3 regions of the Cohnella suwonensis genome follow, and region 2 is predicted to be linked to each of the others. Evidence: riboswitches for the same ligand, from Rfam matches in the RefSeq annotation. Region 2 holds a riboswitch; each other region holds the start of a gene.
The links. Region 2 has a riboswitch for cyclic di-GMP ahead of ACFPPD_RS11915 (DUF1565 domain-containing protein). Riboswitches for the same ligand answer to the same signal wherever they lie in the genome.

Region 1 (3,144 bases), on a different contig from region 2:
AGGTTTACCCGTCGCTGAAGGATTTACTCATCGATTCTCTACAACTTTACGAGGAGGACGCGGAGGCGATTGTCCCGGAATCCTTCTACGAGGTGGATCTCGGCAACAACCCGCAAGGCTACGAGAGGCAGTTCATGGCCTTCGTCTACAATTACGAGTGGATCGAACTCGTGCTGATCGCATCGAACAAGGACGCGTCGGATGTCCGGTTGCTGGACCGGGCGGCAAGCAGCGACGAAGGGTATATGTTCCTTAACATGGCCAAGCTTGAATTCACGACGACGGGCAACTTGGTTCAAATTTGGACCGAAGCCCCCTACAGCGCGTTTCGGTCCCTCGTCGAACTGGAATGGGCGGGCGACCGGTTCTACGTCATCTCCCATGAATACGACGATCCTTCCGAGCGATATTTCGAAGAGAAAGAGCGCCTATTGAAGCTGAAGGACATCCAGAAGCTGGTGGAGCAATACGAGACGGAAATAGCCTATTACCCGAGCGCGTATGAACAAAATTATACGCTTGCCGCGCCCGCGCTGAAGCTGGCCCAACAGAAGGCGAATCAAATTCAGAAGGTCGATTTCAAAAAAGCGGTGGAATACCTGGATTACGGGTTGTCCCAGTACGCGGACGCATTCGGAACCTGGGGCTACGTGGACGGTACGTTAACGAAGGCGGACATCGTCGGCGCGGAAGACAGCCTCTATCTCGAAGCTCGTCTCGGTCTGGGCGTTTACGTCGGCATGCTTAACGATTACGGCTATTACCTCTCGTTGGCCGGTCGCAACAAGGAAGCCGTGCCGGTTCTGGCTAACGTGATCAAGCTCGTTCCCGGCCGTACGGTGGCCTATCTCAATATCGCCGATGCGGAATGGACGCTGGGACAGAAGAACGCCGCCAAGGCCCACTACAAGACCTACTTGAAGCTGCTCGGCGGCAAGGCCAAGTCGACCGCTCCCGCGCGGGTTCAACAGCGGATCAACGCCAAATAAGGGGTACGGCCGGGAATTGTCCGGGACCTTTCCGGGATAGCCGCACCTTCGCAACATCAAAACAACCTCCAGATCCGCCGAAAAAGCGGAAATGGAGGTTGTTTGGCATACGTTGAAAAGTTATATTCGGCGGGCACGCTTAGTCCGCTTTGCCTAACCTGGTACAAATGGCCTATTCACATAACGGGATACGACAATTTATTATGAATTTAGATTCAAAGTCGCAACAACCAAGTGAAAAAGGCAAATCATGAGAAATCATGAGACGCAAAGCCAAGGGCCTGACCCGCTTCCGAGCGGAAGGCAGCCGGTTGCCACAAGGAATCATAGCGATTCTACTATGAACCTTGGCGAGGTTTATTTTTTTTGCTCAAAATCCCATTCGCAAGAAGAAAGGCAGGGTTCTCATGGAAAAACGCATATCCAAAAAGCTTTCTTTCCTGGTTTCGCTTCTCCTATTGGTGCAGGTTCTACTCCCGGCCGGGAACAGCTTCGCGGCAGAGACGGACAACACGATGCTGCCTCCAAGCAATCTCAGCTATCAAGCATTGACGCCTACCGACGTTAAGTTGACATGGAGCGCGGTTTTTGGTGCAACCGGCTATAAAGTTTATGAGATTACCGACGGTCAGCTGATCGCCCGCGGCACGTCAAGCACGACCTCTTTCACGATCAATAGTCTGCCGGAAGGACAGTATACTTACGTGGTATCGACCTTAGGTCCGAATGGAGAGTCGGGACCATGCGCCCCGATTACGGTCAATATCGCTTATCCGGACATGGCCGCGCCGACGTTGTCGTATACGGTCAAAAACGGCAATGACATCGTCTTGAGCTGGACGGCCTCCCCGTATGCCCAAAGCTACAATCTATACCAAGTTCAACCCGATGGCCAGACGACGCTTGTGAAAACGCAAACGGCGCTTACCTATACAGTCTCCAATGCGCCGACGGGAGCTTATCGGTATGCGGTTACCGCAAAGAACGCCAACTTCGGGGAATCCCCGCTTTCCGCTCCCGTTGAAGTCGACTTGATTATTCCGACAATGACGGCGCCCGGTAACGCCACGGTTATCATTTCGAACGTTACCGACGTCAGCTTGAAATGGAATGCGGTCAGCTACGCTACGAATTATAGAGTCTATCAAGTAGTCGATGGGCAAAAAACGCTAAAGAGCACGGTAACCGGAACAACCGTCATTTATACCAATCAACCAGCCGGCGAATACGCCTATGAGATCTATTCTTACAGCGACCGTTTCGGCGAATCGCCGGAAGGCGCCCCTGTCACGTTCACTCTGGGCACTGTGACGATGGCGCCACCTGCCAGTCTCGTCTACAAGCTGCAAAATATCAACGATGTCGTTCTGACCTGGACGACCGCCGCGAACGCGAACAGCTATAAAATCTATCAAGTCATCGACGGTCAGAAGATATTAAAGAGCACGGTAACCGGCACGACCGTGACCTACGCCAACCAACCGGCCGGAGACTATACCTATGAAGTGAATGCTTACAGCGACCGTTTCGGCGAATCGCCGGAAGGCACTCCGGTCACGTTCACGATCGAGGCCACGGTCATGGCTGCGCCGGCCAACTTCGCTTATAAGCTGCAAAACATCAACGACGTCGTTTTGACCTGGGGGACTGTCCCGAACGCAAACAGCTATAAAATCTATCAAGTCGTCGACGGTCAAAAAGTATTGAAAAGCACGGTAACTACCGCAACCGTGACCTACGTCAACCAGCCGGCCGGCGACTATACCTACGAGGTGCATTCTTTCAGCAGCCGTTTCGGCGAATCTCCGGAAGGCGCCCAAGTTACGTTCGCGTTAGGTGCGGTGACCATGGCCCCTCCTCCCGATCTTGCGTACAAGCTGCAAAACATCAACGACATCGTCCTAACCTGGGGGGCGTCAGCTAACGCGAACAGCTACAAAATCTATCAAGTCATCGACGGTCAAAAAGCGTTGAAAAGCACGGTAACCGGAACTACAGTGACTTACGTCAACCAGCCGGCCGGCGAATACGCCTATGAGGTGCATTCCTATAGCAGCCGTTTCGGGGAATCTCCGGAAGGCAGCGAAGTAAAATTGACGATAGAGGCCACTATTATGGCCGCACCGGAAAATGCCCAATATCGGTTGACGAACGG
Region 2 (3,144 bases):
GAAAACTTGTTACCGCGAATGAATCGCGGAGCAGTTGTCCACAGTTTCCCCTTTATTATTATTAGGGATATCCACGAATCGGGGGATTTGTTCACAAAGTTATACACAGGGTGTTAATAAAACGAGGGGAATTCATCGTCATCCACCGCTAAACTCTGGACTAATCATAGCAGACAAACCCTCTTAATTCAACGGATTTCACCGTGTTATCCACAATTTCAAGAACTTGTGGATGAAAACTGTGCACAGCACAAGATATTGTTGATAAGATGTGAGGCGGTTCGACTTCTATCGTGAATAACTTCTTTTTGCGGTCAGTTTATTCACATGTGCATAAGTGAAACAGTCATGATCTTTTCGAAATACCTGCTTAAAATGATCGCTCCCCACGTATCTATCCTGCTATACTGATTACATCCAGAATCGATATAAAAGGAAGAAATCACTTGAAGTTGTATCGACTATTGTCCTTCGCGGCCGTCTGCCTGCTCGTCACAACTTCGGCAACCCGTTCAGACGCGACCTTCCCTAGATACTCGGAAGATTTGCTCCTTCCCGCAATGGCTTCGGAGAATTCCGTAGATGTAAATGCCGTCTTAAACGGTTCGGAGCCCTACGCCGTCGCTTGGAGACTTTCCGTTTCCGAACCTTCGCAGCTTCGGTTCGATTCTAAAATCGACGCTTTTGTTTTTCAATCGCAAGAAGGCGTTAAGGCTATTCTTCCCTCCGGTGATTCCGTTTCCCCTGCAGGAGCCGATCCTACAAAGGAATTTAATCCTATATCCGCCGGATTAACCGTCGAGAGCCATTCATTGCATTACCGTTCTTCCGATTCCAGAGACCCTGATTGGACATACCGTTTGCCGGAAGGACAAGTTCCCCTTCCTCAGACGATTCAAGTTGACGGACTGAACAGGATTTATTTTCAGGATGATCAATCTCGCTATTATTCATTAGATTCGAACGGGAAAGTAAGGTTCTTGCTAAGCTTCGAATCTCTTCCGGGCATAGCGGAATGCGCGGTAGCTTTAAACGGTGATTCAATATGTTTGTCGAACTCGTTCGGAGTCATCGGAATACGTCAGGAAATCGACGCGCCCCGGCTAATGATAGATGGCAGGGAAAAGTTCTTTCCATACCCTCCGCAGCTCGTGAACGGGTCGGTGTTCATTCCTTTCCGGAACTTGTTCGAAGCATTAGGCGCTACCGTGCGGTGGGATGGAAAAAGCCGCACCGTCGAAGCCCTTAAAGGCAAACGAAAGGTGCGGCTGACGATTGGTAAATCAACCGCCGAAGTGAACGGGAAGGCCGTTAAAATCGCGCAGACGCCGTTTGTTAAGAACGGAGCGACCTTTATACCGCTTCGTCTTGCGGGCGAAGCGCTGGGTTACGTCGTGGTTTGGGAGAACGCAACCCGGACGATCCAGATCGTGTCGTCATAGTATGGAAACGAATGATCGGCATCGATAATTTAGACCTTTTAATTTCAGACCTTCAACCTATATACAAATATTAAAAGTGGCAGTAAAGTATTAAACAAAAAACCGAAAAGGCATACCTTGGGAAACCAAGCGACGCAAAACTATAGGGGCTTCCTTTGCGAAATAGCAAAGATGCCAGCCAGTTACCGAAGTTTTCGATATCGTGCACATTGCGCATACCGGACTTGGGATATCTTTTTTCGGTATTCGAAAGGGTGCGCGATGTCATGTCGGTCAATTATGCTAGAGAAAATGGGCGAAAAACCAATTTTCATCCCCTATTCATCGCAATAACCCTCCTTTTATCTTCGATCTTCTTAAATTTCGGTTATCCAAAATCGGCATATGCAGCAGAAGCAGGCATTTTTTTTGTTTCCGCTTCAGGAGACGACATCAACCCGGGGACCTTAGACTCCCCATGGCGAACGATTCAAAAAGCAGCGGATACGCTTAAACCGGGTGAGACGGTATATGTAAGAGGCGGCATCTATTCGGAACTCGTGTCGGTAAAAAATTCTGGCACTCTCGACGGCGGATTTATTACTTTTCAAAACTACATGAATGAAACGCCTGTTATCGATGGAACCGGAAAAACCGTAGAAGGCGTAAATCAGGCGTTGGTCCTTTTATCGAATGTCAATTATGTCAAAATTCAAGGTTTTGAAATCGGCAATCTAACCTCATCCAGCAGTTCTGTCGATCCGGCCGGCATAAGAGTGAAAAACGGCGGGAGCAATATTCAGATTCTGAATAATAACGTTCATCATATCGAGAATACGGCAACATCGGGGAATGCGCATGGAATTCATGTATTGGGAAATTCATTAAACGCGTTGAACAATCTTTTCATCAGCGACAACCAAGTTCACCATTTGAAAACAGGTTACAGTGAATCGATAACGTTAAGCGGAAATATTGACGGATTCTCCGTTACGCGCAATCAGGTTTATGAAAATAACAATATCGGCATCGAATTGGCCGGTTATTACAATGCGTGTTCCAGTCCTTGCATCGATCAGACGCGTAATGGCATCGTCGCGGAGAACACCGTATACCGTATCGATTCTTCCACGAATTCGGCTTATGGAACAGGTATCCATGCTGCGGGAGGCATTTACGCGGATGGTGCTGCCAATATCGTTATTGAGAGGAATGTTCTGTACAATAATGATTTCGGCATCGAGTTAGCCAGTGAAAAACAAGGGAAATCCACCAGCAACATGACCGTACAAAATAATTACATTCACCATAATTACGGCGCGGGACTTATCATGGGCGGGGCCAGTTCTTCTAACGGAGGCGCTTCTCTGAATCGGATCATTAATAACACGTTTGTGGAGAACGACACTCTTAATAAGGGCTATGGAGATATCACCCTTCAGAACAACAATCTCAATAATCAATTTGCTAACAATATTATCTATAACGGATCCCAAAAGATATCAATCAATAAAATAAATACAAGCGGTTCGGGGAATACATTCGATTACAATCTGACCTATAACCCGAACGGAGCAAACGGGACGCAGTGGAAATGGGACGGTGTCTTATATGCTTCTTGGAGCGCTTATAAGCTCGGAACGGGAAATGACAGCCACTCTTTATTCGGCGATCCGCAGTTTGTCGATAAATCGAATAACGATATCCAATTGATGTCAAGCTC
Region 3 (3,144 bases), on a different contig from region 2:
GCGATCCGTTAGAAATTTTCGTGGACCGCGATGGCGAAGTCATCCTCAAAAAGTATTCCCCGATCGGGGAATTGGGCGATTTCGCCAAGGAGTACGCGGAATCCCTTTCCGAGAGCACGGGGCATATCGCCATGATATCCGATCGAGACACCTTCATCGCCGTGGCCGGCGCTTCGAAGAAGGAGTACCTCGACAAGGCGATCGGGAACGTCTTGGAGAACTGCATGGAGAATCGCAAAATCGTGCTGGAGTCCGGCACGGGCAATTACGAGGTGCTGAAGGACGGGAACGAGACGATCGGCGCCTTCGTCGTCGCCCCGATCGTCGCCGGCGGCGACCCGATCGGCACCGTCGTCCTCCTCAGCAAGGACGATCAAGTGACCATGGGCGAGATGGAGAGCAAGATGGTCGAGACGGCCGCGGGGTTCCTCGCGAAGCAAATGGAGCAGTAACGCGGCCTGACGGCTGCGGGAAGAAGTCCTCGGCGCCCTCCGGACGCTGAAGAAGCTTTGCGGAAGTATCGCGCGCACTCGCAAGACCCGGGCTATTGGACGCATCGAACGGATGCGGGGCTCGGGTCTTTTTTGCGCGGCGACGCTGTCGGCCGGCCTGCTGATAAAGCGATGACATCAACTTATCTGACGAGGGACGGACGTTTGCGCGATTCGCCGAAATAGCGTTCCCCCAGATCACTAGCTGATGCGCTTTATTCAAGCGAGAATCACCCGAAGCGAAGTGACGATGCGCGGGCACATTACAGGGTGACGCCGTTGCCGACTAGTTATAATCGATCCATTACACGCACGTTCGTCACCGCCACTAGCGATCTGTTTTGCGACCATGAGCACAGGACGTTCATCCCGAATAAATGGCACGATTCTACAATAATTTGCAAAATACGATTCCCAAGTCGCACATTTCTGGTATAATCAGGAACATAAGAAACACCGATAAAGGCAAACCCACCGCAAGGTGGGGGCGCAAAGTCATGGGTCCCACGTTGGATCGCCAGACCGCCGAAGTTGCAGCCGCATCGATCATTTACGTTGCCGCACGCTTAGGCGTAGCGGCTTTTTTCTTTTTTCGAATATCAAAAGGTAGAGGTGTGTAAGAGAATGAGGAAAAGTAGGCGCAGTGTCCGCAGTTTAGCTTTGGCAATCATCGTATCTTTGCTGTTTGGATTGGCTCCGGCCGCCGTATGGGCGGACGCGGCGAACAGGCTGGGCGACGCGTTTGCCGACTTGACCGCAGGCTCGGGCGGCGAAGCTTGGGTCGACGGGCCTGACATAACGGAAACGCCCCAATATTACACGTTTACCGGCGACAAGGTGCTCGAAGCGCATCCGGACGTCGGACCGATACGCTCAGGTTCAGGCGGACCGAACTTGAAGGCAGCCGACACGCCGGCTTATTTGACGGACGAGGACGAGAAAATGACGTTCTCGTGGAACGACACGCTTCAGAAGTGGATTGCCGCCCAGAAAGCCCAATACGGTGACCCGCAGGGAGCTCCGCCTTCGGGCTACACGGTCAAAGTGAAGCTGGAAGACGTGGCTCAGAAGAAGACCTATACGTTGGTCAACGATCGGGTTGACGTCAACGGTACGAATACATATGTATGGAAAGCGGTTGACGATACAGGGAAAGCTCTCCCAGATGGCTATTATTTCTGGGAGCTATCGGCGGATGCACCGGAAGTTACGTTCGTGAAGCCGCCGGCCAAACCTGGCGACGATCCGACGGAGACGCAGCTGACCGCTCCGAGCTACGATTCGGAGAAGCAATTGGTCGTGCTCGACCGGACCGCGCCGGACATCGTCGGCATCCATCCGCTCGGCGGAGGCCGTCTTGCCGTGGAAGCGCACGATTTCGTCGGCGGGTTGTCCAAGCTGACTGTTTCGGGTGCAGCTAACGTTTCGAAAACCTGGACTAGCAAACAACCGCTGCGCGACGCGGTTTCCTTCCAGCCAAGCGACGGGGAGACGCTGACGATTACCGCAACGGACGCAGCGAACCATGTTACGTCCGTCACGCTGCCAGCGTACCCGTACGTCTCGGGCACAGGCGACGCGGACAACGTGCCGCACGCGGACGGTGTCGTCTCCGGGCAGGACGTGCGCATCAACCTCGCCACCGGTAATGGAACCGAGAAGTTCGACGGGTTCATGCAGCAGCAGGCGGGCACCGATTTGAACTTTTATTTGACGTACAACCACCAGAACCGGATCAATGGGAAGCTCGGGTACGGTTGGAGCTTCAGCCTGGACTCTCGCCTAACCAAATGGGATGACGACAACATCACATGGCAAGGGTTCGACGGGACGTTGTATTGGTTTAAGAAGGTCGGCGATAAAGATTACGTTACCTATGCCAACGGGCAGCAGCAGCATTATCCGAACTTGAGGTTCGACCCAGATTCCAGCTCGGACGATAGAGATGCCTTCATTCTGGAGTGGCCGAATCAACTGCGCTACCGTTTCCATAACGACGGCCGCTTCTGGCTGATTCAGGATCGCTATACGACGCAGCTCTCTTTCCGGTGGGATGAAGTTTCGACCCCGTACGGAACGGATAATCGCATTACGGAAGTATGGGATCACAAACAGGGCGCGATCGCTTACTTTAACTACGCGCCGGATACAGGTGACCTCAAATCCACTGTCATTGCGGACGTCGATGGGCTCGGCAATGAGGTCGGCGGCAACAAACGCAAATTTTTCTTTCTCTACGACCAAGACGGCATGATGATCGGTTACCGTGCGCCTTCGCCCGTTCCGGCACAACCCGAACTCGGTAAAATGACCCGTTTCGTCTACGACAAACTGCTGCACCGGATCGTCAAAGTCATCGATAATGGTACGAACGATCCTGCAATCGAGGGAGAAACGCCGAAATCCGTCACGACCGTCTGGTCGTATGACCATCAGAACCGCGTCACCCGCATGAGCTTGACGCGCACCCAAGACAATACGGAAGAATTCCTGAGCGCCGACTACGATTCGAACACTGCGACGGTCGGTCAGCCGGGACGTAGCTATAAGTTGTCTTGGGATGCCGCTATGCATCCGACGGAGATGACGGAAACGGTGCAGACCGCGGATGGACCGCAGCAGGCGACCACGACGTACGCCTACAGCGGGAACA

Region 1: it holds a riboswitch for cyclic di-GMP, as region 2 does, so the genes downstream of both, ACFPPD_RS04990 (OmpL47-type beta-barrel domain-containing protein) here and ACFPPD_RS11915 (DUF1565 domain-containing protein) in region 2, are expected to answer to the same signal.
Region 3: it holds a riboswitch for cyclic di-GMP, as region 2 does, so the genes downstream of both, ACFPPD_RS17135 (RHS repeat-associated core domain-containing protein) here and ACFPPD_RS11915 (DUF1565 domain-containing protein) in region 2, are expected to answer to the same signal.

Annotation. Positions count from the first base shown of each region.
Region 1 is NZ_JBHSMH010000007.1:30,687-33,830, reverse strand. It holds gene ACFPPD_RS04995 (hypothetical protein) at 1-989, shown strand, start outside; cyclic di-GMP riboswitch class I at 1,222-1,308, shown strand; gene ACFPPD_RS04990 (OmpL47-type beta-barrel domain-containing protein) at 1,397-3,144, shown strand, end outside.
Region 2 is NZ_JBHSMH010000034.1:48,295-51,438, reverse strand. It holds gene ACFPPD_RS11920 (copper amine oxidase N-terminal domain-containing protein) at 1,107-1,442, shown strand; cyclic di-GMP riboswitch class I at 1,542-1,632, shown strand; gene ACFPPD_RS11915 (DUF1565 domain-containing protein) at 1,709-3,144, shown strand, end outside.
Region 3 is NZ_JBHSMH010000062.1:43,440-46,583, forward strand. It holds gene spoVT (stage V sporulation protein T) at 1-452, shown strand, start outside; cyclic di-GMP riboswitch class I at 946-1,021, shown strand; gene ACFPPD_RS17135 (RHS repeat-associated core domain-containing protein) at 1,152-3,144, shown strand, end outside.